Regions from separate parts of the Nonomuraea sp. NPDC050733 genome, predicted to be linked through region 3. Evidence: predicted binding sites of a transcription regulator. Region 3 holds the regulator's gene; each other region holds the start of a gene.
What was found. The regulator LexA, encoded in region 3, represses DNA repair genes until DNA is damaged. The targets are predictions, from matches to a motif close to TCGAACANNTGTTCGA.
Positions count from the first base shown of each region.

Region 1 (9,864 bases), on a different contig from region 3:
AACCCGGCTACGTGACGATCCTCATCGGCGCCCAGGACGCGTGCGTGGGCACCGAGCGGGAGATGACGCCGGTGGAGGTGTACCGGCAGCGGCTGGACGCGGCGCTGGCGGCGCTGCGTGACGGGGTGCCCGGCGTGCGGGTGTTCGTGGCCGGCATCCCGGACCTGCGGCGGCTGTGGCACGTCGGCAGGGGCAACGTGCTCGCCCGCACGTTCTGGACGGGCGGGCGGATCTGCCAGTCCATGCTGGCCCGCCCCTCGTCGGTCAAGCGCGCCGACGTCGCGCGGCGCGAACGGGTGCGGAATCGGGTGATCGCCTACAACCAGGCGGCGGCCGAGGCGTGCGCCGCGCTGGGGGAGGCCTGCCGTACGGACGAGGGGGCGGTGTTCCGGTTCCGGTTCACGCTCGACCACATCAGCAAGTGGGACTTCTTCCACCCGAACGTCGCCGGGCAGCGGGCGCTGGCCGAGACGACGTTCGGCCACGGCTTCGCATGGCTGGACGGCCGGTAGAAGCCCCGGACGGCCCTTTCCCTTCCCGCGGTCGTCAGCGGCACTGGGTGAGCATGGCCTGCTTGTCGGCCGGGATGACCGGCACACCGTACTTGAGCGCGACCTGGGCGAACCGGGTCACGTACGCGCAGCGGATGCGGCGCCGGGGCGGCAGCCAGCTCGCCGGGCCTGAGGCGTCCTTCTGCTCGTTGGCGGCGCCGTCCACGGGCAGCAGGTTGAGCGGGTCGTTGGCGAAGTCCAGACGCTTGGACATCGGCCAGCGGGTGGCGGCCATCCGCCAGGCGTAGGCGAGCGGGACCACATGGTCCACCTGCACCTCGTCGGCGCGGGCCTTGCGCCACTCGATGGACCGGCCCGTGTACGGGTCGGTCAGCCGCATGGCCACCACCTCGCAGCGGGAGCCCTTGCGGTAGCGGACCTCCTGGCCGTCGCGGGTCAGCAGGTCGTCACGGGTACGGCAGCCGTTGCCCGCGTACGGGACGCCGGAGGCGGTGTCGGCCCAGTTGTCGCCGTACCGGGTGCGCGCGTACCCCGTGGAGGGGCCGCGGCCCTTGACACGCAGGCGGGAGATGAGCTTGCGGGCGGCGGCCCGGTCGGCGCCGGAGGTGACGGGGGCCAGGCCGGGGCGGGTGCCGCCGGCGTTGGCGAGCGGGCTGGTGGCGGTGTTGACGGCGGAGCCGGTGGCCTGGGTGCTCTTCGCGGTCCCGAACAGGGAGACCACGAGGACGCCTCCCGCGATGAGCGCGACCGTGTCCTTCGTGCTCAAGCACGCCTCCGAAGTGGGGGTGACGGGGTGTTGGGCACAGATCTCTAGAGAGATTCCCGCCATGGCCGACTTTGACACGGTAAGGCATGGACATCGGGCAGGGCAGGAAGGTGTGACTTGCACGGCCCGAACCCGCGTGACGTCGGCCTCAGCGGGTGATCGTGCGAAGGGATTCCACACGACCCGGGCCGGCCGGGTCGGTGTCCCACCGGTGCGGCCCGCAGGAAACCTGCGGGCCGCGCTGCGCCGTCCGGCCGCGACGCCGGCGCCGGGGTGAAGTGAGGTGCGGTTACGCGGACGAGGCGGGGGCCTGGTTCACGGCCGGGCCGTGCAGGTCGTACGCCATCCGTCCCGGCTCCTCCCGGTCACGGCCGGCGCCGGCCTCACGGGCGGCCTCGCCGTCAAAATCGTCGCCGGCCTCGTCCGCGCTCTGCGGATCGTCCTCGTCCCGGGGGTCGTCCTGCGAAGAGTCCTCGGGGCCGTCCGGGGTCTCCGGGGTGGCGGCGGTCGCGGGTTCCGGCTTGACCCAGGTGCCGTTGCGGCGGGCCAGCAGCTCCTCCAGCAGGGCGTCCCACTGCGCGCCGACGGCGTCGATGTCGTACGTGCGGGCCGTCTCCAGCGCGCCGGCGGCCAGCCGGCGGCGCAGGTCCTCGTCCTCGATCACCCGCATGATCGACGTCGCCAGGTTGGCGTTGGTACGCGGCTTGACGAGCAGCCCGTCGACCTCGTCGGTGATCATCTCCTTGGGCCCGTGCGGGCTGTTGAAGCTGACGATCGCCAGCCCCTTGGCCATGGCCTCCAGGATCGTCATCGGGAAGCCCTCGTGGCGCGAGCTCAGCACGAAGATCGACGCCTTCTCCAGCTCAGCGCCCACGTCGGACGTCGGGCCGGGCAGCACGACCTTGCCCTCCAGGCCGGCCTCGGCGATCTGGGTGCGCAGGTTGTCCTCCTGCGGACCGGCGCCGAAGATGCGCAGCTGCCAGTCGGGGTGCGCCTGCGCGACCTGCTCCCAGGCGGTGATCAGCCGGTGGAAGCCCTTGAGCCGGGTCATCCGGCCGACGGCCACGACGACCTTGGCGTCCAGTTTGGACACGCCGCCCTCCATGGGCGGCACGGCGTTGGGGATCCGCACCAGGCGCTTGGGCTTCTTGGGCAGCGTGGCGCGATAGTCGCGCAGGTCGGCCTTGGTCAGCGTGGTGAGCGCGTCGAAGCGGCGGTAGCGCCACTTGATGAGCTCCTGCATCGGCTCCACCTGCGTGCGCAGGGCCACGTGCTCCTGGCCGACCGTGATGACGCTGGGCAGGGCGAGCTGGGCCATGGCCAGGTTGAGGCCGGGCCGGGTCGCCATGAGCACGCCGGTGTCCAGCGAGCGTATGTAGCGGGCCAGCTTGAGGTCGGTCCACAGGTTGAACCGGTGGTAGGCGGTCTCCTCCTTGGGGATCAGCCGGCTCGGCATCTTCGACAGCATCGCCCGCACGGGATCCGGGCTGGGGTTCAGCCGGTCGTCCAGGAAGCGGAACTTCACCCGCGGGTCGATCGGGAAGAACGGCTGCTCGGCTTCCTTCAGGATGGAGACGATCTCCACGTCGTGCTCACGCGCCAGGTAGCTGGCCAGGTTGAACACGGTTCTGATCGTCCCGCCCATGCCGTTGGCGTGCAGCAGCAGGATCCGGACCTGATGAAGGGAGGGGGGCGGCGCCTTGCGCACCTTGCGCCGGTTGTAGCCCTTGTACAGCCGGACCATCGCCGACCTGCCCTTGCGTGCCAGTGCGCGCACCTGCGGGATCCCCCTTGGCTCGAGAGTGTCACAACACACGTGGCCGGTGGTGAGCCATTCTCACCACCGGCTTATTGTCTCGCTTCGGCGGAGTGCACCATTCATCCCCGTGGCACTATCCCCACCTATGATCATTAGACGCCCCAAATGCCGCTAAGGTTGCACCGGTGATGGAGCCGAGATCTTGCGCCACGTGCGCGTGAGCGGCCCGGGACGGAGAGTGCGCGGGGGGCGGGCAGCCGGGCCGGGGCCGCGGCTGCCCGTCATCTCACCGGCTACGCCTCGTCCGGCTTCCGGCTGTCCTTCTTGGCGTCCTTGACCTGCCTGCTGGTCTTGATCGCTTCCTTCTTGGACTTGCCGGACTTGGTCGCCGGTTTCTTCTTGGCCTCTGCCATCGTTTCCCCCGAGTGGCTATGGTGCCCGAATGGCACACTAGGCCGCTTAATACCCGTTTAGCGCTGAAACCCGACATCGCATCATGGGCGAGTCCAGTCAGGGCTGCCCCATACGCCGCAAAGTGTCACAGCAGAGGCAGTTGTTCGGCCGCCGGAGGCTTGGCGGCCGGTGTGTCCGCGGGGCGCGGCCGGCGGACGCGGCGGGTGCGGCCGGAGGTGGTGGCGCCGACCCCGTGGTGCTCGGCCAGGCGCCTGACCTGCTCCGTGATCCGCCGCTGGTACGCCTGCGGCGCGTAGGCGCCTCTGCCGTACAGCTCCAGGTAGCGCGGCACGAGGCGCGGGTGCTCGCGGGACAGCCACGTCAGCCACCACTCGCGCGCCCCCGGCCGCAGGTGGAGCACGATCGGCGCGATGTGCGTCGCGCCCGCCTCGGCGATCTCCTTGACCGTGCGGTCGAGCTGGGCGGGGGAGTCGGTGAGGTAGGGCAGGATCGGCGCCATCAGCACCCCGCAGTCGATGCCGCGCTCGTTGAGCGTCGCGCACACCTCCAGGCGCCGGCGCGGGTCGGGGGTGCCGGGCTCGGCGGAGCGCCAGGCGTCGGCGTCGAGGAAGCCGACCGAGACATTGGCGCTGACGTCGGTGACCTCGGCCGCCTCGGCGAGCAGGTCGAGGTCGCGCAGGATCAGCGTGCCCTTGGTGAGGATCGAGAACGGGTTGGCGGCGTCGCGCAGCGCCTCCAGGATGCCCGGCATGAGCCGGTAACGGCCCTCGGCGCGCTGGTAGCAGTCGACGTTGGTGCCCATGGCGACGTGCTCCCCGCGCCAGCCGGGGGCGGCCAGTTCCCTGCGGGTCAGCTCGGCAGCGTTGACCTTCACGACGATCTTGGAGTCGAAGTCCGCCCCGGCGTCGAGGTCGAGATAGCGGTGGGTGTTGCGGGCGAAGCAGTAGACGCAGCGGTGGCCGCAGCCCCGGTAGGGGTTGATCGTGCGCTCGAACGGGACGCGGCTGGCGGCGGGCACCCGGTTGATGATCGAGCGGGCGTGGATCTCGTAGAACGTCATCCCCCGGAACTCGGGGGTGTCGAACGTGCGCGTGACCGCGCCGCGGGCGAACAGCGGCACGACCGGATCGTCCGCATCGGTGCCCGTCAGGCGGAGATTGTCCCAGCGCATGTCCTTGATTGGAACATAAGTTCGATGATGATCGCAAATGGAAAGAGGCGGCAATTACCTGACAGGGCGGGGGCTAATGATCTTCAGGGTTGGGCAGAACACCCGCACAGAGCTTGCGTTCCGGAGGTGCACCCATGGCCTGGTCGCAGGACGAGGAGCGATTGCTGGCACAGATCGAACGGCACCTCGTCGACGACGATCCCCGTCTCGTGGCACGACTGGAGTCGTTCAACGAGCGAGTCCGACGCAACGAGGCCAAGGCCACAGGCCAGGGCCGGCTCCGGCCGAGGCCGCGCCGCTCGACGGTCATCATCCTGATCAGCTGGGTGCTCATCGCCACGCTCGTGGCTACCCTGCTGGTCATGGTCCTCCAGCACGGAAGCGCCACGTCCTTCTGATCCGCATTTCCCCATCTCGGCCCATGTGTAGCCGTCTTGGGTGGATTTTTGAGCCTTTGTTGGATGATCGGGCCCGGAGCTCCCGCCGGGGGCGAGGCTGGAGCGATCGGGTCGTCCGCCGGTGCGGTTCCCCACCGTGCACGGCTTGGCCTGCTCCGACAGCGGCGCTCACGGGTGAACAGACGCCCCGTCTCGCCATAGGTCTCTCTTTGTAGTCAATGCCCCACCGAACTCCACTGGCCATGGGCTGCTCGCGTACGTACACTCGTAGACGAGTATTCGTACACGAGCAACCGATCGGAGGCGCGCGAGATGGCGAAGCGGCGGAAGGTGGGAAGCCTGCTGGCCCTCGCCGTGCTGTCCGTCATGGCACAGCGCCCGATGCACGCCTACGAGATGGCCTCCGTCCTGCGGGCCCGCGGCAAGGACCAGGACATGGCGATCAAGTGGGGGTCCCTCTACACCGTCGTGCACAACCTGGCCCGGCACGGCCTGCTGCGCGAGGCGGGCAGCGACCGGCAGGGCGGCCGGCCCGAACGCACCGTCTACGAGATCACCGCCGAGGGCCGCGCCGAGCTGGCCGACTGGACGCGCGAGCTGCTGGCCGACCCGGAGGAGGCGCCGCGCAGGTTCGAGGCGGGTCTGTCGGTCATGGGCGGGCTTCCGCCCGAGGAGGTGACCGCCCTGCTGCGCCGGCGGCTCGACGCCCTGGAGCAGCTCGTCGCCGCCCAGCGGGCGGCGCTGGAGCACGACGCGGGTGACCTCCCGCGGCTGTTCGTCCTGGAGTCGGAGTACGGCCTGGCGATGCGCGAGGCCGAGGCCGCCTGGACCCGGTCGCTGCTGGAGGAGCTGGCCGCGGGCACGTTCCCCCGGCTGGAGGAGTGGCGGGCCTTCCACGGGACGGGCCACCTGCCCGCGGACGTCGCCGAGATGGCCGAAAGGGGGAGCGTCACGGACTGACCTGAACACGGAGGAGGGCCCCGGAGGAGGTGCGGGAACACCGCCGCCGGAGCCCTCGAAACCTCGAAGCGAGACCCGCGCGGGCGGATCCCGGCCACGAGATGGCACTCGCAAGCATATCCGGGCCTCCCCGCGTGGACCTGCACGCCCACACCACGGATGGGGAATGACCATGCGCAACATGAAGACCGTCGTCGAGCACGTGACCTCCGCCGACGGCACCGCCGTCGCCTACCGCCGGCTCGGTGACGGGCCCGGCCTGGTGCTGCTGCACGGAGCCATGCAGACCGGGCCGAGCAACATCGAGCTGGCCCGCGCCCTGGCCGGCTCCCACACCCTCTACGTGCCCGACCGCCGCGGACGCGGCGCCAGCGGCCCCCGGCGTCCCGGCCACGGCGTGCGCCAGGACGTCGAGGACGTCTGCGCGCTGCTCGACGCCACCGGGGCGCGCGACGTGGCCGGGGTCAGCTCGGGCGCGATCATCGCCCTGCTCACCGCGCTGTCCCGGCCGGACGTCCGCCGCGTCGTCGCGTTCGAGCCGCCGCTGGACATCGACGGGTCCAACGACACGGGCTGGCTGGCGCGCTTCGACCGGGAGATCGCCGAGGGGCGGACCAGCGCCGCGCTCGTCACCGGCATGCTGGGCACCCGCATGGGTTCGCCGGTGTTCCGGATCATGCCCCGCCGCCTGATGGAACGGCTCACCACCACGTTCGTCGAGCGGCAGGAGCGGACCGGGACGGGGGAGGAGGCCGGCTTCCGCGAGCTGGCCCCCACGATCCACCACGACGCGCGGTTGGTCGCCGAGACGGCCGGCCTGCTGCCCCGGCTGCGGGAGCTGCGGGCCGAGGTGCTGCTGCTGGGCGGGTCCAGGAGCCAGGCCTACCTGAGGAAGAACCTCACCGCGCTGGAGGGCGTGCTCCCGGACGCCCGGCGGGTCGTCCTGCGCGGCCTGGACCACAACGCCACCGGCAACGCCGCCGCGGGCGGGAAGCCGGAGGCGGTCGCCCGCGAGATCGACCGCTTCCTGTCCTGAGTCCCAGGGCTAGAGGCCGCGCAGGAAGGCGGCGGCGATCGGCGCGGCGACCTTGCCGCCCGTGCCGCCGCCCTCCACCACCACCGCGAACGCCACGTCGCCCTTGAACCCCATGAACCAGGCGTGCGTCTCCAGCTTCTCGCCGGTGCCGTACTCGGCGGTGCCGGTCTTGCCGTGGGTGCCGGCCGGCAGGCCCGCGCCCTTGGCGGTGCCCTTGGTGACCACGGCGGCGGTCAGCTCGTGCATGGACTCCTTGACCCCGTCGGGCAGCGGGTGCTCCTCGGCCTTCTGCGGGAGCCCGGGCACGAGCGTCGGCGGGCGCCAGGTGCCGTCGGCGATGGCGGCGGCCACCGACGCCATCGACAGCGGGCTGGCCGTGATCCGGGCCTGCCCGAACGCCTCGGCGGCGAGCTCGGCGTCGGACTGGGCGCGCGGGAGACTGGCCTTGGTGGCGGGCACGCCGATGTTGAGTGGCTGGTTGAAGCCGACCGACTCCGCCGTCCGCAGCAGCTTGTCGGCGCCGAGCCGCCGCTCGGCCATCGGCGCGAACGTGGTGTTGCACGAGTGGGCGAAGGAGTCGAGGAACGACAGCGACCCGAACTCCTCCTCCTCGGAGTTGCGGATCTTCAGCCCGCCCACGGTCGCGTACTTGGGGCAGGTGACCGAGTCGCCGGGTGCGACGCCCGCGGCGAGCAGCCCGATCGCCGTGACCGCCTTGAAGGTGGAGCCCGGCGGGTAGCGGCCGTCCAGGGCCCGGTTGAAGCCGCCCACGTTGTTGACCACGGCCAGGATCTCGCCGGTGCTCGCCTTCACGGCGACCATGGAGGTGGGCTTCTTGACGTCCTTGACCGCGGCGACCGCGGCGGCCTGGGCGCGGGGGTCGAGGCTGGTCTTCACCGGCTCGCCGTCGGTGCCCTCGATGGTGTGCAGGGTCTTGCCGCCGGTCTGGATCTGGGTCGTCGGGGTGCCCGCGAGCTTCTTCTGGAACGTCTCCTGGAGCCCGCCCCGGCCCACGGCCTGGCCGACCTTGTAGGCGCTGCCGAGCTTGGCGACGTCCTTCTTGGTGGCCTTGTCCAGGTAGCCGACGAGCTGCTGCACCGAGCCGCCGGCCTTGCCGTCGTCGATGCGCCCGCCGTCGGCGTCGGTGATCTCCGCCCGGTCCGGCCAGTTGGTCTTGATCTTGAACGACGCGCCGGCCGTCAGCGACGGGTGCAGCGCGGCCGGTGTCCAGTCCACCTTCCAGGCACGGTCGGCGACCTTGAGGTCGAGCCGTCCCTCGTAGGTCCACTCGCCGATGTTCTTGAGCTTGAGCGTCGCGGTGTACGGGACGCGGGCCCGGTCGTCGGTCTCGGTGACCTTGCCCAGCTTCACCCGCGTGGACTCGACGGCCAGGGCGGTGCGCATCTGGTCGTAGGCGGTCAGCGGCTGCGATGCGGCCAGCTGGGCCCGCATGGCCGCCGTGTCACCCGCCTGCCAGGCGGTGGCGAAGCGCTGTGCCGTCTCGGCCGGGCTGCCCTGGGTGCGCAGCAGGTAGTAGGCGCCGCCCCCGGCGGCGCCGACCACCAGCACGGTGATGCCGGAAACGATCGCGATGGTACGGCCACGCGCCACTGGTCAGCCCCCTGGTCCTCGGCAGCGCTTGCTGGGTGCACGAGCTTAGCCGCGCCCACCGCCCGCCGGGTCCGATGCGACGATCTTCGCTGCGGTCTCCGGCCCGTCGGAGCCGTTGGCCGAGGCCTTGATGCTGGCGGCGTAGGCGGGCACGTACTCCTGGCCGGACAGCTGCTGGATGGCGGCCATGATCTCGTCGGTGACCCGCCGCCGGTCGCGGGCCTTGGTGTGGTCGCCGTCGAACGTCATCGGCTCGCCGATCCGGATGCCGATCCTGGCCGGGCGGGGCACCTTGGCGCCGACCGGCAGCACCTTCTCCGTGCCGCTGAGCGCGACGGGGAGCACCGGCGCGCCGGTGCGCAGCGCCAGCCAGGCCACGCCGATCTTGCCGCGGTAGAGGCGGCCGTCGGGGGAGCGGGTGCCCTCGGGATGGATGCCGAACAGCTCGCCCCGCTCCAGCACCTCGGTGGCCGCGTCGAGCATGGCCTGCGCGGCGTGCGCGCTGTCACGGTCGATGGGCAGACTGCCGCCCAGGCGCATGAACCAGCCGGAGACCGGGTTGCCGGAGAAGTACTCGTTCTTGGCGACGAACGTCACGGGCCGCGGCAGCAGCGTCGGCAGCAGGAACGAGTCGAGGACGGACAGGTGGTTGGCGGCCAGGATCGCGGGGCCCGTCCTGGGCACATGCGCCGCGCCGGAGATGTGCGGGCGGCACATCACATGGGCCAGCGGCGTGGCGGCGAACTTGACCACTTGGTACAGCAATGGGCTCTCCTGGCTGATCGTCGGTCGGCCACCCCACCATAAGGCAGGCGCCCCGGCCGGAGCCGGGGCGCCTGGAAAAGCTGATGAGGCCGATGTGGCGGTCGCCTCCTCGGCGAGATGCACAACACGGCTCCAGCCGAACGGTATTCCGTGAAGGCGGTATTTTGCGGCCCGGGGGACACAGACCACATCGGCCTCATGACTCTAACGGACATCCGGTGACGCGTATTCCACCGGGCCCAAAGATTCGGTCAGGTCCTGGTCCAGTGTGGCTGTGCGACGTCGAAGACCCGCAGCTCACGGCCACGGAGCGCCACTTCGGCGAACTGCCACAAAATCGCCCCCGTCGGCGCGTGGACCACGATCGAGGGGCCCAGCGGCATCTGCAGCAGCCCGGCGCTCCAGCGCGGCACCCCCGGCGCGAGGAACCGCTCCAGCGGCACGGCGTGCACCGAGGCCACCTCGCGCGGGT
Region 1 covers NZ_JBFAHO010000009.1:84,362-94,225, reverse strand. Annotated here, with positions in the region: gene AB0H64_RS17935 (SGNH/GDSL hydrolase family protein) at 1-512, shown strand, start outside; gene AB0H64_RS17930 (HNH endonuclease family protein) at 547-1,278, opposite strand; gene AB0H64_RS17925 (glycosyltransferase) at 1,568-3,055, opposite strand; gene AB0H64_RS17920 (Rv2578c family radical SAM protein) at 3,576-4,622, opposite strand; gene AB0H64_RS17915 (DUF3040 domain-containing protein) at 4,757-5,020, shown strand; gene AB0H64_RS17910 (PadR family transcriptional regulator) at 5,333-5,980, shown strand; gene AB0H64_RS17905 (alpha/beta hydrolase) at 6,153-7,016, shown strand; gene AB0H64_RS17900 (penicillin-binding transpeptidase domain-containing protein) at 7,026-8,627, opposite strand; gene AB0H64_RS17895 (lysophospholipid acyltransferase family protein) at 8,673-9,392, opposite strand; gene AB0H64_RS17890 (CoA pyrophosphatase) at 9,644-9,864, opposite strand, start outside.
Region 1: the regulator LexA is predicted to act here: its motif matches at 4,632-4,647, upstream of AB0H64_RS17920 (Rv2578c family radical SAM protein).

Region 2 (9,864 bases), on a different contig from region 3:
ATGGGGCACATTTCAGCATCCGCCGCATTACTGGCCGCGGCGGTCATCGGAGGGGCGGCACTGGCGCCGCTCCCAGCGCAAGCCGCCACCGTGACCTCTGCCTCTCCGGCGGCGCGGGCGGCGTGGATCCCGTCCTGCGAGAACCCGAAGAGCGGCGACACCCGCGCCTGCGGCCACTGGCGGCTGCTCATGGGCGACGGCCGCACGCTCACCGTCCGCGACGCCGCCACCCACCGGACCACCGCCAACGGCCGGACGCTCTCCGACGAGGGCCGCTTCGCGGTCAGCGGGGACGGCCGCGTCATCGCCTACGAGCGCGCCCGCGACCACCGCCTCGTCGTACGGCGGGCGAGCGGCGGCCCTGTCACGGAGCTGCCCCGCTCGCTCGTCCCCCAGGGGACCGGCACCGACGACGTGTGGCTCGCCCTCTCACCGGCCGGCGACCGGCTCCTGGTGAGCCACACCGACGACCCGGCCCGCCGGCCCGGCAAGATCGTCACGGTCGCCACCGGGAAGGTCGCCGAGCTGCCCGCCTCCGACGACCTCCTCGGCTTCAGCGGCGACGGCGACGAGGTGCTGGCCCGCCGCGACGCCGGCGACAACACCACCACGCTCGTCGCCCACCGGCTCGACGGCACCTCCGTCAAGCGGACGCCGCCGCAGGTGGTGGCCAACGCCAGTGTCCTCGCCCTGGCCGCCGACGGCAGGACCGTCGCGGTGCTGATCGACGGCGACGAGGCCCGGAAGCGGCCGCCGCGGCTGCGGATCTACGACCTGGAGAGCGGCGAGCTGCACGAGACGGTGAAGCTGGCGCTCAAGCCGTCCGCCTCGCCGTACCTGGCCCGATGGACGGCCGACGGGCGGCTCGTCCTGACGGTTACGGCCGGCGACGACGGCAGGCCGGCGGTGGTACGGGTGCTCACCGCCGACCCCGAGACGGGCACGGTCCGGCAGAACGACACGTACACCATCGGCAAGAGCCGATACGCCTACTACGCGGCGGGAGAGTGACGGAGATGAGCGACAGGAACGCCACGGGGCGCACGACGCCCGAGGGCGGCAGGGGAACGCGCGCCACGGCGGGGGCCGCGGCGCTCGCCCTGGGACTGGCCGCTGTCCTGGCCGCGCCCGCTCAGGCCGCGCCCGCTCAGGCCGCGCCCGCTACCGCGCAGGCCGGGCTCGCGGCCGCATGGGAGTCGCGGCAGGAGCCCCCGCACGCCCACCTGGCCCACGGGGAGGACAGCGTCCGGTACGTCTCGATCAAGGGCTGCCGGAAGAAGGACGACGGCCCGCGGCCGTGCGGCGGGTGGCGCGTCGTGATGCACAGCGGCGCGCGGGGTGCGCTGCCCGACGCCCAGACGATCGCGCGTGACGCCAAGGGCAGGCCGGTGGAGGGCGTCGCCGCGCCGGTCGCCGTCAGCGGCAACGGCCGGCGGATCGCGTACTACACCAAGAGCGGCCGCCTCGCCGTGCGGACCCTCGGGGGTGGCGTCAGGCTGCTGGCGGAGAACGCGCTGCCGAAGGTCGGCCAGGCGGAGACGGCGCTCCAGCTCTCGGACGACGGCTCCAGGCTCGCCGTGTCCATCACCACCGACAAGCCGCGGGACACCCGGATCTTCGACACCGAGACCGGTGATCGGATCGGCACGATCCCGGCGGCGGACGAGCTGAAGGGCTTCAGCGCCGACGGCGGCGAGGTGCTCGCCGGGACGGAGGACGACGAGGGGACGCAGGTCCTGGTCGCCTACAGCGACGCGGGGCAGGAGCTGGCCCGCGTCACGCCGCCGCAGCTCGTCGCGTCGAACGGCCCGCAGGCGCTGTCCGGCGACGGGCGCACGGTGGCGGCCGTCGTGCGCGGCTCCAAGCAGCTGCTGGCGCTGTACGACATGGTGAACGACCAGGTGACGGCACGGCTGAAGGTGAAGCTGCCCGCCGGAGATCCCGAGATGGTCGACTGGACGGGGCCGTCGCAGGTCACGGTGCACCTGATGCGGTACCACGACACCAAGCCGACGTCGGTGACGATCGCGCAGATCGACTCCGGCACGGGCAAGGTGACGATCAGGGACACGTACACGATGCTGAAGGACACGTTCGTCTTCGCCGCCTGCGGCGGGTGACGAAGGAGGGCGGCGCGGTGGGGGCTGGGGCGTACGCTGCGGGCGTGAAGGTTCACTCCACCAAGGCGATGGCGGCGCGGGCGGTCGACCTGTGCGCGGTCCTGCTGTACGCGGGCCCGCCCGGGGGGCCGTCCGCAGGGCCCTCCGTCGGGCCGTCCGTCAGGGCGGGTGCCGGGCCGTCCGTCGAGTCGGTGGCGGCGGTCCTGCGGGCCCACGGCGAGACGGTCGTCCCCGTCCACGGCGCCCGTCCCGGACCGGCGGGCGAAGACCTGCGCGCGGGCGGTGACGGGCCGGCGGGCGGTGAGCTGCCGGTGGGCGGGGACGTGCCCGCCCAGCCGGCGAGCCCGGGGGCGGCGATGAGCCCGTACCTCGGCGAGGACGACGTCGCCGCGATGCGGGAGGCGGCCGAGCGGCTGGTGGAGGTGCTCGCCGCGCCCGGCCCGGACGAGGCCGCCGGGCTGCTCAACCGGCTGCTGGCCGGCACCGCCCGGCCGCCCCGGCTCACCAGCCACGGCGGCACGAGCCCGTGGCACGTCCACGTGGACAGCCGCGACGACGCGCCGTGGGCGGAGTGGTTCCTGGCGTCGTCGGCGATGGCTCTGGCGGTCCTGCTGGCCGAGCACCAGAGGGTGCCCGGCGGGCTGTGCGCCTCACCCGGCTGCCGCCGGCCGTACCTGGACCTGGGGGGCGGCAGTCCTCGCCGCTACTGCAGCGCCCGCTGCGCCACCCGCGAACGCGTCGCCGCCCACCGCTCCCGCGCCTGACCATCCCGGTCCGCTGTTCCGGTCGGGCGGTGACGGGCCGGGGGCCGCCTGTCACGGTCGAGGGCCGGAGAGGCGGGACGCGCGTGACAGCAGCGCGTACCCGCCCACGGCCGCCACCTGGAGCCCCGCCCCTACCAGCAGGGCCGTGCCCACGTCGTGCCCCACCAGCGGGCCCGCCACCGTGGACCCCGCCGCGAAAGATGTGATCTTGAGGCTGGCGCCCGTGGTGAAGATCTGGCCCCGCTGCTCCGCCGGCGCCTCGCGGTGCCGTACCGACAGCAAGGCCGTGAGCTGCGGCCCCTCCGCCACGCCCGCGAGCGCCGCGGCGAGCACCGCCACCCCGAACGCCCCCGTGAACGGCCCGGGCCGCGCCGCCGCCAGGTGCGGCGCGACGGCGGCGAGCGCGAGCGCCGCGCCGAGGAGCAGTGTCGCGCAGACCAGGATCATGTCGGGGGAGGGCGACGTGCTCCGCCGCCGGGCCAGCACGGCGTTGGTGGCCAGCGCGCCCCCGGCGGTCACGGCCAGCAGCAGCGCCCCGTACGCCGCCCCGCCCGCCAGCGCGCCCCCGAGCAGCGGCGCCCCGACCACGAACATCGGCACGCCGGCGTAGGAGACCATCGAGGTCACGGTCGCCCGGCGGAGAGGCGCGTTCCGGCCGATCGCCGTGAAACCGGCGGCCAGCTCCCGCCAGATGCCCTTCCCGTCCCCACGCCCCACGGAGTCCGCACCGGCCGCCAGGTCCCCACCGCGGTCCGAACGGCCGGGCAGCCGGTACGCGATCGGGGCCGCCGCCATCATGAGCGTCAGGGACACCACCACCGCGCTCTGCCCGCCCCACGCCGCCGCGATCCCCGCCACCGCCGCCGGGCCGGCCAGCCCCGCGGCGTTGTAGCTGATCGCGTCGAGCGCGCTGGCCCGCTCCAGGCGTCCCGCCGGGACCAGGAGGGGGAGCTGGGCGGTCCAGCCGCCGGTCAGGGCGGGCCCGAGCACGCCCGCGAGCACGGCCACCGCGATCAGCGCGGCGTCGGGCACACGGCCCAGGCCGAGCAGCACGGCCAGCAGGCCCCCGGTGTAGCCGAGCAGGCAGCCGGCGAGCATCCTGCCCGGGCGTAAGGCTCGGTCGAGCAGCACCCCGAGCAGCGGTCCGCCGATCGCGGCCGACGCGGTGAGCCCGGCCAGCAGCCACGACGCGACCACCGGCGACCCGGTCAGGGCGAGCCCGGCGACGAGCAGGGCGGGACCGGACATCTCGTCTCCGGTTCGGGCCGTAATCGCGCCGAACATGTAACGGGCTATCACCAAAGAGACGTTACAGGGTGGGCCTGCGATGCCGGGAAGGGGGGCGGTCAGCCGTCCGTGTCGTGGACCCAGCGTTCGGTGAAGAGGCGGGGAGTGGGCGCGTGGCCGGGGAGCGGCCGGGTGTGGGTGGCGCGCAGGCCGTCGACGGCGATGGCGACGAGGCGCGCCCGCGCGTTCACGGCCGCTTCGACCAGGTCGTCGCGGCCCCGCACGCGGAGCTGGTCGAGTACGGGGGAGCGGCCGAGCTGCTCGATCAGCAGGGAGACGTCCACGGCGGTGACGTCCGGTCTGAGGACTCCGGCCTCGTGGGCGCGGGCCACGAGCGCGGTCATGAGCTCGTCGGAGCGGCCCACCTTGGCCTGCATCTCCTCCGTCACCTCGATGGTGCCGGCGATCGGCCCGAGCGATCCCTGGCCGAACTCGGCGCAGGCGGTGACGAACCCCGCCAGCCCCTCCCACGGGTCCGGCGCGTCGAGGCCGCGCTCGCCGGCCTCGATCGTGCTGTCGAGGGACAGCGCGGCCAGCCGCTGGAACAGCTCCTCCTTCGTCCGGTAGCGGCGGTAGAGGCTCCCGATGCCGACGCCCGCACGCGCGGCGATCGCCGCCACCGAGGCGTGCGCGCCGTCGGCCGCCAGCACCTCCCGGGCGGCCCGGAGCAGCGCCCGGTCGTTGCGTTCAGCCTCGGCCTGGCGGGGGGCGCGGCGCGTGGGTCCCGTCATGGGCCCCGATCATACGCGCTTGCGGAGCATACCGCTCCGTTATACAGCAAACGGAGCGTTATGCTCCGGCTTGGGAGATATCTGTGCGTGCTGTCGTGATGGATCGGTTCGGCGGGCCGGAGGTGCTCCGCGTCCAGGAGGTGCCGGATCCCGTGCCGGGGCCCGGGCAGGTGCTCGTGGCCGTCGAGTACGCCGGTGTCACGTTCGTCGAGACGCAGGTGCGCGCCGGTGGCGGCCCGGCGGCGGGTGCGCTGCCGTCCCTTCCGGTGGATGCCCGGTTGGAGGCACGGTGGATGTCCGGTGGATGTCCGGTGGGTCTGCGCGGGCTGCGTGCCGTGCGGACCCACCGGACCCGGGGTGAGTCGAATGGGTGTTTGAAGATGGGCATACACTCGGCGGTATGAGGGGTGTTTTCCAGGCGTCCCTGCTGGGGCTGGACGAGGACGTCGCCGTCGGCCCGCTCGGCTCCACGGTGCGCCGGACGCGGCTCGACCACGGCGCGTGGATCGATGTGCGGCCGGGCTGGCTGTCGGGCGCGGACACGCTGTTCGAGCGGCTGGCGGAGCGCGTGCCGTGGCGGGGAGAGCGGCGGCGGATGTACGACAAGGTGGTCGACGTCCCGCGGCTGCTGAAGTTCTACGACGAGGGCGAGCGGCTGCCCGACCCGGTGCTCGACGACGCGCTGCGGGAGCTCAACGCCCACTACGGGGAGGAGCTCGGCGAGCCGTTCCGCACGGCGGGGCTCTGCTACTACCGTGACGGCCGCGACAGCGTGGCCTGGCACGGCGACACCATCGGCCGGGGCGGCACCGAGGACACCATGGTCGCCATCATCTCGGTCGGCACGCCACGGCCCCTGCTGCTGCGCCCGCGCGGCGGCGGGCAGTCCATCCGCCACGACCTGGGCCACGGCGACCTCATCGTGATGGGCGGAAGCTGCCAGCGCACCTGGGAGCACGCCGTGCCGAAGACCACCCGGCCCACGGGACCGCGCATCAGCGTCCAGTTCAGGCCGCGCGGGGTCCGCTGACCGGGCGTCTGCGGCGTTCGTCGGCTCAGATGGAGACCTTGGCGGTGGTCACCCTGCTGACGAGCCCCGACCCGGCGAACGTCAGGGTGCAGGACACCTTCGTCGCGTCGTCCGAGCGGACCGGGATCGACGCGTCGAACCACGGCGACACCTTGGCGAATCGGCACCGGGGCGCCCCCGTTCAACCGCCCGCCGGGTGCGGGACCTGCCGGCTCAGCCGGTACGCGCGGGGCGGCAGACCGTACTCCTGCCGGAACGCCCGGCTGAAGTGGAACGGGCTGACGAAGCCGGAGGCCGCCGCGACCTGGCCGACGTCCATGTCGGTGGCCTCCAGCAGCCGGGCCGCGTGCCGTACCCGGGCCTGCCGGACGGCCCGCATCGGCGGCGTGCCCGTCTCGGAGGTGAAGAGGTGGGCGAAGCGCGAGGGCGACAGTGCGACGGCGCGGGCCAGCGAGGCGACCGAGTGCGGGGCGCCCGGCTCGGCGGCGATCAGTGCGAGCGCGCGGCCCACCCTGGGGTCGCCGCCCCTCCCGTCGCCGCTCTCCTCGCCGGGGTGGCGGGTGGAGGCGGTGGCCAGGACCAGCACCTCCTCGACCGCGCCGAGCACCAGCTCCCGCGCCGCCGCCGACCCCGCCACAGCCGCCTCTGCCCCGGCCGTCCCCGCCCCAGCCGTCCCCGCCACAGCCACCCCGGCCACCGCGACCCCGGCCGCCGTATCGAGGGGCTCCAGCGCCGTGGAAGCGGTCGCCGAGGCGGTACCGGCCGGGGGGAGCCAGCGGGAGTCTCGCAGCGCCCGCCGGAACGCCTGGTCGAGCCGCTCGTGCAGCGCCCCGGGCACCCCCGCCACCAGATGGCACCCCGCCGCCCGCGCGTACGGCCCCAGCCACCCCCGCCACGACGGGCGCGGCTGGAAGTGCGCCCACCAGAACCGCCACCGCTCCGCCCCCGGCGCCACCCGGTAGTGCTGCGCCGCGCCCGCCGCCAGCACCACCAGATCGCCCGGCCCGGCCGTGAACGACGCGCCGCCCTGCTCCACCAGCCCCGCCCCCGCCTGCGTCCACATCACCAGCCAGCTCGGCGACCCGGCCGGCCGGCGAGTCGCGTACCCGGGCGCCCGGTCGAAGTGGCCCACGATGACCATCTCCGCGGCAGGAACGGACATGTCGTCAGCGGTCACGGGCATACCTTTCGAGGAGCCGGCTTCCTAGCGTGAGAAGCATGACGCTCACCGCCTTCCACGACCAGGGGTACGCCGTCGTGCCCGGACTCCTCACCCCCGCCGAGGCCGCCGAGCTGCGCGACACGTTCATGGAGCTGCACGCCGGTGGCCCCATACCGGGACATTTCCAGCCACAGCCGCAGGAGCCCGGCCGACCGTACGACATCCTGCGCGACTACCCGCGCGTCATGCACCCCCACCAGGTGAACGGCCTGGCCCTGCGCCGGCTCCTCGACCCGCGGATCGCGGCGATCCTGCGCGAGCTGCTGGGGGAGGAGCCGATAGCAGCCCAGAGCATGTTCTACTTCAAGCCGCCCGGGGCGCGCGGGCAGGCGCTGCACCAGGACAACTTCTACCTCCAGGTGGAGCCCGGCACCTGCGTGGCCGCCTGGATCGCCCTCGACCGCATCGACCGGGCGAACGGCGGCCTGGAGGTGGTGCCCGGCACGCACAGGATGGACCTGTTCTGCCCCGAGGAGGCCGATCTGGACGTGTCCTTCACCCGGGAGTACGTCCCGCCGCCGCCCGGCCTGGAACCCGTGCCGGTCGACATGGAGGCCGGGGACGTGCTCTTCTTCAACGGCAGCCTGGTCCACGGGTCCGGGCCGAACACCACGGCCGACCGGTTCAGGCGCAGCCTCATCTGCCACTACGCCGGCCGCTCCGCCGAGCGGATCTCCGTCCACTACCCGACGCTGACCATGTCCGGCGAGCCCGTCACGCTGGAGCCGGCGGCCGGCGGCGGCCCCTGCGGCACGGACGTCACCGGCCCCCACTGACCGTCGGCGGAGATCGGCAGCGTCGTCAGCCGCCGGAGATGTCCGACTCGGCGTCGTCGGGCACGACGCAGTCCCACGGGTCGTCCAGCCAGCCGTCCGGCAGCTGCACCTTGGTCCGCTCGCCCGACTTGCCGCGCGGGGTGTCGGTGTTGGGCGGCCACGGCTGATCCTGCTCCAGCCTGGCCAGCCCGTCCCTGAGCTGGTCGAGCGACTCGGCCGTGGCCAGCTCCCGCCGCAGCTCGGCGCCGACCGTGAAGCCCTTGAGGTACCAGCCGACGTGCTTGCGGAAGTCGGCCACGGCGTACCGCTCGAGGTCGAAGCACTCCACCAGGCCCTCGGCGTGGCGGGCCATCATGGCCGCCACCTCGCCGAGGTTCGGCCGCACTCGCGCCGGATCGCCGTCGAACGCGTTCGCCAGGTCCCGGAACAGCCAAGGCCGCCCCAGGCAGCCGCGCCCCACGACCACGCCGTCACATCCCGTCTCGGCCACCATGCGCAGCGCGTCGTCGGCGCACCAGATGTCGCCGTTGCCCAGCACCGGGATCTCGGGGACCGCCTCCTTCAGCCGGGCGATCGCCTCCCAGTCGGCCACGCCGCCGTAGTGCTGCCTGGCCGTGCGCGCGTGCAGAGCGATCGCCGCGACCCCCTCCTCGACCGCGATGCGGCCGGCGTCGAGGTACGTCAGGTGGTCGTCGTCGATGCCCTTGCGCATCTTCATCGTCACGGGCAGGGACCCCGCGTTCGCGACGGCCGCGCGCAGGATGCGCCGCAGCAGGTTGCGCTTGTACGGCAGGGCCGACCCGCCGCCGCGCCGGGTCACCTTGGGCACGGGGCAGCCGAAGTTCAGGTCGACGTGGTCGGCCAGGTCCTCCTCTGCGATCATCTTGACCGCCCGGCCCACCGTCTCGGGGTCGACGCCGTACAGCTGGATGCTGCGCGGAGACTCCGACTCCGCGAACCTGATCATCCGGAGTGTCTTGGGGTTGCGCTCGACGAGCGCCCGCGTGGTGATCATCTCGCACACGAACAGCCCGGCGCCCTGCTCGCGGCAGAGCACCCGGAACGGCGCGTTCGTGATGCCCGCCATCGGCGCCAGCACGACGGGCGGCCACACTCCTATCGCCCCAATCTTCACCTGGACATTTGTAGCGCAGGTCGGACCATGACCGGTATTCGCCGATAGGCTGGGAACCGGCATCTTCGCAGGGGAGGGGACGAATGCTCCTTCGCGTCCGCATCGCGCTTCCTGACCGTCCGGGGGCGCTCGCCGAGGTCACCCGGGTGCTCGGCGCGGCCGGGGCCGACATCACCCAGGTCACCGTCCTCGACAGGGGCGCGGGCCAGGCCGTCGACGACATCACCGTGTTCTGCCCCGAGGACACGCCGAAGGACGCCCTGCGCAAGAGCCTGGAGAGCATCGACGGCGTGACGGTCGAGGGCCTGTGGACCACCCGCGAGGCGCCCGGCACCTACCCCGAGCTGGAGATCCTCAAGTACATCACCACGGCCGGCGACCGGGCCCTGACCACCCTCGTCGACTCGCTGCCCGTGCTGTTCAGCGCCGACTGGGCGGCCACGGCCGCCGAGCACGGCGTCCTGTACGCGAGCTGGCGGGCGCCGCAGAAGGTGCCGCTGCCGGAGATCGTGCCGCCCCGGCCGGCGGCCGCCACGCTGGAGGGCGGCCTGCACGTCATCCACGCCCCGCTGCCGCCGCTCGCGCTCACCCTCCTGCTCGCCCGCTCCGACGGGCCGGCGTTCCACCGCATCGAGGTCCACCGGCTCACCCGCATCCTGGAGATCTTCCTCAGCCTCCCCGCCACGGAGCGCAGCGTGGCGCGGCAGCTCCGCAAGTAGCCGCCCCGCCGCTCGCCGGAGCGCGTGGAGTGAGCATCCACTCGAAAAACCCGCTAGAGTAGTCGGGCAACGCGGAAGTG
Region 2 covers NZ_JBFAHO010000015.1:142,573-152,436, forward strand. Annotated here, with positions in the region: gene AB0H64_RS23960 (hypothetical protein) at 91-1,011, shown strand; gene AB0H64_RS23965 (hypothetical protein) at 1,017-2,120, shown strand; gene AB0H64_RS23970 (CGNR zinc finger domain-containing protein) at 2,165-2,884, shown strand; gene AB0H64_RS23975 (MFS transporter) at 2,936-4,168, opposite strand; gene AB0H64_RS23980 (TetR/AcrR family transcriptional regulator) at 4,231-4,902, opposite strand; partial or broken gene AB0H64_RS23985 (NADPH:quinone reductase) at 4,986-5,141, shown strand; gene AB0H64_RS23990 (alpha-ketoglutarate-dependent dioxygenase AlkB) at 5,303-5,932, shown strand; gene AB0H64_RS23995 (hypothetical protein) at 5,958-6,083, opposite strand; gene AB0H64_RS24000 (AraC family transcriptional regulator) at 6,114-7,109, opposite strand; gene AB0H64_RS24005 (phytanoyl-CoA dioxygenase family protein) at 7,151-7,930, shown strand; gene dusB (tRNA dihydrouridine synthase DusB) at 7,956-9,065, opposite strand; gene AB0H64_RS24015 (ACT domain-containing protein) at 9,149-9,784, shown strand; tRNA gene AB0H64_RS24020 (tRNA-Gly) at 9,856-9,864, shown strand, end outside.
Region 2: the regulator LexA is predicted to act here: its motif matches at 5,265-5,280, upstream of AB0H64_RS23990 (alpha-ketoglutarate-dependent dioxygenase AlkB).

Region 3 (9,864 bases):
CGGGTCGTCGTGCTCGGGCGCTGGTTCGGCATCCGCCGCCGGGTCGGGCGGTTGACCTCGATGACCTTGACCTCGGGCTCGGCCTTGACCTCCTCCTTGGCCTCGCCCTTCTTGGCCTCGTCCTTCTTGCCGCCGGCCGACAGCGGCTGACCGACCTTGCAGTTGTCGCGGTAGACGGCCAGCGCCTTCAGGCCGAGCTTCCAGCCCTCCAGGTAGACCTGCTCGATGTCGTCGATCGTGGCCGACTCGGGCAGGTTGACGGTCTTGGAGATGGCGCCCGACAGGAACGGCTGCGTCGCCGCCATCATGCGCACGTGGCCCATCGGCGCGATCGCCCGCTCCCCCATCGCGCAGTCGAACACCTCGTAGTGCTCCTTGCGCAGCCCCGGCGCGTCGACGACGTGGCCGTGCTCGGCGATGTACTCGACGATGGCCTCGATCTGCTCCTGTTGGTAGCCGAGCTGCCTGAGGGCGCGCGGGATCGTCTGGTTGACGATCTGCATGGAGCCGCCGCCGACCAGCTTCTTGAACTTGACCAGCGCCAGGTCCGGCTCGATGCCGGTGGTGTCGCAGTCCATCATCAGGCCGATGGTGCCGGTCGGGGCGAGCAGCGACGCCTGGGCGTTGCGGTAGCCGTTCTTCTCGCCCAGCTTGAGGCACTCCGACCACTGGCGCGACGCCTCGGCGTGGATCTTGGAATCCATGGAGCCGACGGTGCGCAGGTTGTCGTTGGCGGCGGCGTGCTTGCGCATGACCCGCTTGTGCGGCTCCGCGTTGCGGGCGTAGCCGTCGTACGCGCCGACCGCGCCGGCCAGCTCGGCGCTGCGCCGGTACGACGTGCCGGTCATCAGCGAGGTGATGGCGCCGGCGACGGCACGGCCGCCGTCGGAGTCGTAGGCGTGGCCGGTGGCCATGAGCAGCGCGCCCAGGTTGGCGTAGCCGATGCCGAGCTGGCGGTAGGCGCGGGTCGTCTCGCCGATCTTCTCGGTCGGGAAGTCGGCGAACGTGATCGACACGTCCATCGCGGTGATGATCAGCTCGGTCAGCTTGACGAAGCTCGGGACGTCGAAGGTGTTGTCGTCCTTCAGGAACTTCAGCAGGTTGATGCTGGCCAGGTTGCAGGAGGAGTTGTCCAGGTGGACGTACTCGCTGCACGGGTTGCTGGCGGTGATGCGGCCGGTCTCGGGGGTGGTGTGCCAGTCGTTGATCGTGTCGTCGTACTGGACTCCGGGGTCGGCGCACTCCCAGGCGGCCTTGGCCATCTTGCGGAACAGGTCCCGCGCGTCGATCGTCTCGATGACCTCGCCGGTGAGGCGGGCGCGCAGGCCGAACTCGCCGCCCTTCTCAACCGCACGCATGAACTCGTCGGAGACGCGGACGGAGTTGTTGGCGTTCTGGTACTGGACCGAGACGATGTCCTTGCCGCCGAGGTCCATGTCGAACCCGGCGTCGCGGAGCGCGCGGATCTTGTCCTCCTCGCGCGCCTTGGTCTCGATGAACTCCTCGATGTCGGGGTGGTCCACGTCGAGGACGACCATCTTGGCGGCCCGGCGGGTGGCGCCGCCGGACTTGATGGTGCCCGCGCTGGCGTCGGCGCCGCGCATGAACGACACCGGGCCGCTGGCCGTTCCGCCGCTCGACAGCAGCTCCTTGGAGGAGCGGATGCGCGACAGGTTGACGCCCGAGCCGGAGCCGCCCTTGAAGATCACACCCTCTTCCTTGTACCACTCGAGGATCGACTCCATCTGGTCGTCCACCGAGAGGATGAAACAGGCGCTGACCTGCTGCGGCGACTGGGTGCCCACGTTGAACCAGACCGGCGAGTTGAAGGCGAAGACCTGGTGGACCAGCGCGTGCTTCAGCTCGTGGTCGAAGATCTCGGCGTCCTCGTCGTCGGCGAAGTAGCCGTGCTCGATCGCGGTGCGGGTGTAGACGCCCACCACGCGGTCCACGAGCTGCTTGAGGCTCCACTCGCGCTGCGGCGTGCCGACGGCGCCGCGGAAGTACTTGGTGGTCACGATGTTGGCCGCGTTGACCGACCAGAACTCGGGGAACTCGACGCCCCGCTGCTCGAAGTTGATCGAGCCGTCCCGCCAGTTGGTCATGACGACGTCGCGACGCTCCCACGCGATCTCGTCATACGGATGCACGCCCGGCTTGGTGAAGATCCGCTTCATCTTCAGGCCCTTGCGGGGACGCTTTCCTCCGCGCGCGACTGAACCGCTTGCCGTCTCCGTCATGACTCCCCCTTCTCCGCCTTCAACTGTTCGATCTCGGCCTCGAAGTCCGCCAAGGTCTCGAAGCCGCGATATACCGATGCGAACCGCAGGTAGGCCACCTCGTCCAGCTCCCGCAGCGGGCCCAGGATCGCCAGGCCCACCTCGTTCGAGGGGATCTCCGCCGCGCCCCTCGCCCGGATGGCCTCCTCGACCCGTTGCCCGAGCTGGGCCAGCGAGTCCTCGCTGACCGGCCTGCCCTGGCAGGCCCGCCGCACGCCCGCGACCACCTTGTCCCGCGAGAACGGCTCCGTCACGCCGCTGCGCTTGCTCACCATGAGGAGTACGGTCTCCTGGGTGGTGAACCGGCGGCCGCACTCGGGACAGGTGCGGCGACGCCGGATCGCCCCGCCGTCGTCCGTCGAGCGACTGTCGATGACCCTCGTGTCAGGATGGCGACAGAACGGACAATGCACGCGTTTCGCCTCCTGCCCCGCGGCCACCCCACCCGGCCTCGCCGCCGCGTCGAACGCCCCTGCCCGGGTTGACCAGGGAACGCTCACGCCCGCCCCATGGCATGCCATAGGGCGGTCACGAAAACACAAGGTGTGGTGAACTACATCGGTGTAAGTACTAGATGTTGTGGTCCAACCGTAGAAGCGCGCGACCATGAACGCAAGTTGAGCCACACCTGTCTCAGGGAAGCCGCTGATCAGCACGGCATGTTCCCGCCGGCCCCGGCGTGTCGGCCCCTTCTCGACGGGTACGCCCCAGGCGACCGTCCCGTACGCGGAGAAGAACACCTTTCACACCGTTCAAAACCCACGCTGCACGCCAGGCCACCGAGACCGCCCCTTGCGGATCGAACCACCTTCGAATGGGCATAGTGCCCACTTCATTGGGCAGCGAGTCAGCCGGCTGCCTCATCACGAGCGCGGAGTGGTACCAGAACTCGCTCGCCGACGATCGTTCGAAGATCTCCGACTGCTACCGGAACACATTCAAGGCCGGCGCCCGAACTCGTTCGCCGAATCAGCCGTCGAGCCGTGAATGGCCGCAGCAGCGCCGTCAGCCGTCGAAACATGGGCCGTAGCGGCATTCGGTGCCATGGCGGCATGGGCGGCCGTTCTGGCGCCGAGCCAGAAGCAGCACACCGACAACAGCGTCGCCACCGCGACCATGATCGCGGCCCGTCCGCGCCGGGTCAGCCGCACCGGCCTCGCCTGCCGCCCACGCTTCCCGGCGACGGGAGCCGTCCGCATGGGTCGGTTCCGAACGGCGCCCGTCCGAACAGGCCCCATCCGATCAGACGTCTTCCGCACGGCCCTTCGCTCACGCGCCCTCTCCGGCCTCTCACGAGCCCCTCTTGCGAGCCGAGCCTCTGATCCGACCCCCGGGCCGAGCCCCGCCTCTCGACTCTCACCGAACCCTCGCCCTTGATCGCCCGTTCGCCTCTGACCGGCCCCTCGTCTCTGATCGGCCCCCCGCCCCTGAGCACTGCCTCTCCCCTGAGCGAACTTTGCGCTCTGAGCCGACCTTCCCCCCTGTGCGCCCGCCGCCCCTTGGGAGACTCCTCGCCTCCGGGCAGACCTCGCGCCCGGGGCAGCCTCTCGTCCCTGGCCGAGTCCTCGCCCCTGACCCGCTACGGGCTCCCCGCTGCGGCCCCCCTGAACGACGGAGCCGATCCGAGCCACCGGCACAGACCCACCGCCCCGGCCACCAGCCTCAGCTCCTCTCCCCCCAACGTACGAAGCGGCAGCGTCTCCGCTTGTAACGCCGCCCGCCCCAACGCGACCGGTCCCCGCACCGCCCGCCCCAGCACCCTTGGTCCCGACGCGACCCGTCCCAGGGCCATCCATCCCAGCGCCGCCGGGCACGATCGAGAGCCGCCCGCGCCCCGGGGGCGAACCGCACCCCGGCGCCTGTCCGCCTTCGGCGACATTCGCGCCTGCCGCGGGGGAGCCGCCACCCCCGACTCGTCGGTCTTCCGGTACGCCGGCTTCTCCCCCGCGCCGGCCCTCACACGGCTCCCCGGGGAGGTCAAGGCCCTCGGCGTCCGTTCTGGGTGGCGGGACGAGCCACAGTTGCGGTCTTCCTCTCGCGGCGGAGGCGCGACCGGCCCCGCGGGCCGGCGTCGCGTCGGTGCCCGGCGACACACCACCACTGCGCGAGACGTCCTCCCGCATCTGAACCCCACCCCTCGAAGTGCCACCTGCGGTCCACCCGGCCGCGAACCGGACCCGGTCGCCGGGTCCGGCCCTACCATCCAGTACGCCCAGAACGCGCGAAGCGCTCAGCCAGACCCGCCGTCACGACGGGCCGGCGCTCCCGTCTCCATGCACCGCAGCCGTCTGCTCCGGGATTACGGCCGCTCCGCCGGCTCTCTGCACCGCCACCGTCTGCTCCGGAAGCGCGGTCCCGGCCCAGGGGTGACGACGGACGCCTTGTGACGACCGGACGGCGTGCCGCGCCGGCTCCGGCCGTCCCGCCTGCATGTTCCGCTCGGCCACTCTGGTCACCTCACCACCACCTCCGCCCTGCCCGGATGGTGAATTGTGGCGTAAACCGAGGCGTCTGCGAATACTGAACGCTTTGTCCTCCCCCACGGTCCGCCCGCTCCCGACACCGTCGTTCTTGATCGCCTTTGTCCGGCCCCCGGCGACCCGCGGTCGCCCGACGTCGTCGCTGGTCATGTCCGTGACCGCGGTGGCGCGCACGATTGACCTCCCACGCCGTCCAGGGTCCGAGAAAAAGACCCAATAAAGATCAGCAAATCGAACACGGTGTCGATCGAACTCCCGTACGATGTTGTACACCACGTCACTGATAATTTCGAGGACGACTCGAACAATTGTTTGAAGATGATCTTCAACAGCGATACGGTCGCTGTGTGCGACATGGAGACCACGGACCGGGAGGGCCGGCCGGAGCGGCAGGCCACCCGGCGACGAGGAGGAGAGCATGAGCGAGCGAGATGACGCAAACGGGGTCACAGACCTCGCGGTGCGCCGGCGCGACTCCCTGGGCCTGACGCCCAGGCAGCGCAAGATTCTCGAAGTGATTCGCGATTCGGTGCAACAGCGCGGATATCCGCCGTCCATGCGTGAGATCGGCGAGGCCGTCCAGCTGACGAGCACGTCGAGCGTGTCGCACCAGTTGACGGCGTTGCAGCGTAAGGGCTATCTGAGGCGCGACCCGCACCGGCCGCGCGCCCTCGAAGTCCGCCTGCCGGGTGAGCCGGCACTGTGGGTCGACCCCGACGCCTCCTCCGAGGAGCCCACGGTGAGCCGGCCCACGGCCGCCTATGTGCCGCTGGTCGGCCGGATCGCCGCCGGTGGGCCGATCCTCGCCGAGGAGAGCGTCGAAGACGTCTTCGCGCTGCCCAAGCAACTCGTCGGCGAGGGCACCCTGTTCCTCCTTCAGGTCGCCGGTGACTCCATGATCGAAGCCGCCATCGCCGACGGTGACTGGGTGGTCGTGCGCCAGCAGCCCGTCGCCGAGAGCGGCGACATCGTGGCCGCCATGATCGACGGCGAGGCCACGGTCAAGACCTTCAAGCGCAAGGACGGCCACGTCTGGCTGGTCCCTCACAACCCCAACTACGACCCGATCCCCGGCGACGAGGCCAGCGTCCTGGGCAAGGTCGTGGCGGTCCTCCGCCGCCTCTGACCCACCCCGCCGCCGACGGCTCCCCGGGAACACCCTGGGGAGCCGCGACCGGCTCCAGCAGGCGCTGTGCGCTCGCGCCACCGGGTGTCAGCGGGGCGTAGCCGACACGGACGTACGTGGTTGCGCCCCCGGCAGGGCGGCGAAACGTCGGGTCGAGATGGCGACGAGGAGTCCGAGTGCGGCGTAGGCCGCGCCGAGCAGGCTGGCGGCCGGCCATCCCGCGGCGCTGTAGGCCCAGGTGGTGGTGATCGCGCCGAGCGCGGAGCCGAGGGAGTAGAAGGCCATGTAGGCGCCGATGACGCCACTGCTCTGGTCGGGGCGGGCGGCGGTGAGCAGGTGCTGGCTGCTGACGTGAACGGCTTGCACGGCGAAGTCCAGGACGATGACGCCGACGATCAACAGCCACAGGGATGATCCCGCCTGGCCGATCAGCGGCCACGAGGCTGTGAGCAGGGCAAGTGACCAGCCGGTGACCGAGGGCGCCAGACCTCGGTCGGCCCATCGGCCGGCCCGGGCCGCGCCCAGCGCCCCGGTGAGACCGGCGAGTCCGAACAATCCGATGTCGGTGGTGCCGAGGCGCCATGGCGCGTCGCCGAGCGGGAGCGCGAGCCCGCTCCACAGCGTGCCGAAAGAGGCGAACAGGAAGAACGCGACCAGTCCCCGGCTGAGGAAGAGCCGGTCGCCGACGACCAGACGACCGACCGATGACAGCAACTGCCCGTACCGGGCGCGGGGCCGGCGGAGGTCGGCCTTGAGGGTGAATCGGGCGGCGAGCGCGAGCACCGCGCAGAGCCCGGCGATGACGAGGTAGACCATGCGCCAGTCGGCCAGCTCGCCCAGCGTGCCCGCGACCACCCGCACTCCGAGGATCCCGATGACCACGCCCGAGGTGACCGCTCCGATGTTGCGGCCGCGCTCGCCGGCCGGCGAGACGGCGGCGACGTAGGCCACCGTGATCTGGACGACCACGGCGAACAGCCCGGCCAGGGCCAGGCCCGCGATCGCGATGCCACCGCTGGGTGCGGCGGCGGCCACCACCGCACCTGCCGCCGTGAGCAGCAGGTGCACCATGATCAGCCTGCGGCGGTCGAACAGGTCACCGAGCGGGACCAGCAGCACCAGCCCCGCCAGATAGCCGATCTGGCCGGCGGCGACCAGCCACCCCAGTGCCCCTTCCCTCAGCCCGAGGTCCTCGCCCGCGGCCTCGAGGACCGGCTGGATGCCGTAGATGGCCGACACCGCCACCGCGCACACCAGCGCGAGCACGGCCCGCTGCCTCCCGGTCAATCCTGACGACATGTCACCCTCCGATAAGTTGCGAAATGCAACTCACCTGACGCTAGGGCATACTGGTTTCATATTGCAACTCATCGCGGAGGGCCCAGTGGACGTCGCACTCGCTGCGGGAAGCTCGTGGACCGACCCGGCCTGCCCGGTCGCACGGACGGTCGACCTGATCGGCGACCGGTGGAGCCTGCTGATCATCCGCGACGCGATGGACGGGGCGACGACCTTCACCGAGTTCCATCAGCGGCTGGGGATCGCCCGCAACATCCTCACCGACCGGCTCCGCAGGCTGGTCGAGCACGGCATCCTTGACAAGAGCGCCGCCACCGACGGCAGACGGCACACCTACCGGCTCACCGAAGCCGGGCAGGACCTCTTCACGGCCGTCGTCGCTCTCCGCCAATGGGGCGAGCGGCACGCCTTCGCCCCGGACGAGCCGCACTCCGTTCTCGTCGACGACCAAGGGCGGCAGCTTCCCGAGCTCCAGCCGCTCGGCCAGGACGGCGCGCCGCTCTCCGCTGAGGCGTCGCACGTCCGGAAGACCGCCTGAGCCCAGCCGCGCTTCCATCTCGGCGTCGCTCGCCGCCCCGCCGGGTGCCCATGAACGCTGGGACGGCATTCCTCCGGTCCCCAGCCGACCCTCGCATATGGTGACGAAGCATCGGAAATCTAGAATGATGCGGTGACCGATGCAACGAGCCCCAATGACCTCAAAGCCCTGCACGACGGGTTGAAGTGGGCCAAAGCTGGTCCCGGCGTCATTTCCGCCTGGGTGGCCGACATGGACCTGCCCACGGCCCCCGCGGTGACCGAAGCCCTGCGGCGGCGCGCCGATGGCGATCTCGGCTACCCGGTCTGGCTCGACGACCCTGGCTGCGGGCCCCTGGCGGAGGCGTTCGCCGAGCGCATGGCCGCCCGCTACTCCTGGAGTCCCGACCCGGGTTTCGTGCGTACCTTCACCGACATCAACCAGGCCCTCCAGGTGCTCCTCCACCTCTGCACCCGGCCGGGCGACGGGGTGGCGCTCCACACCCCGGCCTACCACCCGTTCCTCGGCACGCTGGAGACCATGAACCGGCCGCTCACGCCGCTCCAACTCGTGCCCGACGAGGGCGACTCGTGGCGGTTCGAGGTGCCCGACCTGTCCGGGTGCCGGGCGCTGCTGCTGGTCAACCCGCAGAATCCGACCGGCCGCGTCTTCACCCGGCAGGAGCTTGAGGAGCTGGCCGAGCACGTCGAACGGCACGACCTCCTGGTCATCTCCGACGAGATCCACGCGGACCTGACGTACGCCCCGAACCAGCACATCCCATTCGCGACGCTCCTGCCCGAGCGGACGGTCACGCTGACGTCCGCCACCAAGGCGTTCAACCTGGGCGGCATCCGCTGCTCGGTCGCCCACATCGGCTCCCCCGCCGTGCGTGCGGCGCTCGCCGCGCAGCCGCCGTTCCTGTACGGGTCGTCGCATCTGTTCGGTGTGGAGGCCACCATCGCCGCGTGGCGGCACAGCGACGCCTGGCTGGAGGAGACCGTCGCCCTGTTGGACCGCAACCGCAAGACGATCGCCGCCCGCCTGCCCGAGGGGGTGGGCTACCGCCTGCCCCAGGCGACGTACCTGGCCTGGCTCGACTACGGCCGTCCCGGCATGGCGGAGGTGCTGGAGCGGGAGGCCAAGGTCCTGCTGAGCGACGGCGCGGCGTTCGGCCCGGGCGGCGAGGGCCACGTACGGCTGAACTTCGCCACCACGGAGCCGATCCTCAGCGAGGTCCTGGACCGCCTCCAGCGATAGCCCTGCCGTGGCCCGCCCGGGTCGCCGCGAGCCGACGCGTCAGCCGGGCGGGTGACCGGGCGGTGGTGAGGCCGCCCGGTCGAGGCGCCGGTGGAGGGGTCACCCGGTCATGGCGCCAGTGGGGGAAGGGACGGCGGCGTGGCGGCCGGGCGCTCCTCCAGGGCGGCCAGCGCCAGCTCCACCGCCTTCTCCAGTTGCGGGTCGCGTCCCGCCACCCGGTCCTGCGGGGTCGTCACCACCTCCACGTCCGGGTCCACGCCGTGGTTCTCGACGCCCCATCCCGGGCCCTCCAGCCAGAAGGAGTACCGGGGCTGCGTCACGACCGTCCCGTCCACCAGCGAGTAGCGCGAGTCGATGCCGATGACCCCGCCCCAGGTACGGGTGCCGACGAGCGGGCCGAGGCCGCGGTTCTTGACGCCGGCGCTGACGATGTCGCCGTCCGATCCGGCGAACTCGTCCGTGACCGCCACGATCGGGCCGCGCGGCGAGTCCTCCGGGTAGCGCATCGGCTCGTAGCCGCGCGCGTGCGACCAGCCGGTGACCCGGCGGGACAGCTTCTCCAGCACCAGCTCCGAGGTGTGGCCGCCGCCGTTCTCCCGGACGTCCACGACCAGGCCCTCGCGGGCCATCTCGGTGCGCAGGTCGCGGTGGAACTGCGCCCAGCCCGACGCCACCATGTTCGGCACGTGCAGGTATCCGAGCCGGCCGCCCGACGCCTCGTGGACGAACGCCCTGCGCCCCTCGACCCACTCGTGGTAGCGCAGCGGGGTCTCGTCCTCCAGCGGCGTGACGACGACACGGCGCGTATCACCGCCCGACGCGGGCCGTACGGTCAGCTCGACGGGACGGCCGGCCGTGCCGGACAGCAGCGCGAGCGGGCCCCGCACGGCGTCGACCGGGCGC
Region 3 covers NZ_JBFAHO010000005.1:367,481-377,344, forward strand. Annotated here, with positions in the region: gene AB0H64_RS13440 (vitamin B12-dependent ribonucleotide reductase) at 1-2,240, opposite strand, end outside; gene nrdR (transcriptional regulator NrdR) at 2,237-2,692, opposite strand; gene AB0H64_RS13450 (hypothetical protein) at 3,218-3,430, opposite strand; gene lexA (transcriptional repressor LexA) at 5,178-5,885, shown strand; gene AB0H64_RS13460 (MFS transporter) at 5,973-7,184, opposite strand; gene AB0H64_RS13465 (helix-turn-helix domain-containing protein) at 7,270-7,722, shown strand; gene AB0H64_RS13470 (aminotransferase class I/II-fold pyridoxal phosphate-dependent enzyme) at 7,855-8,961, shown strand; gene AB0H64_RS13475 (PDZ domain-containing protein) at 9,069-9,864, opposite strand, start outside.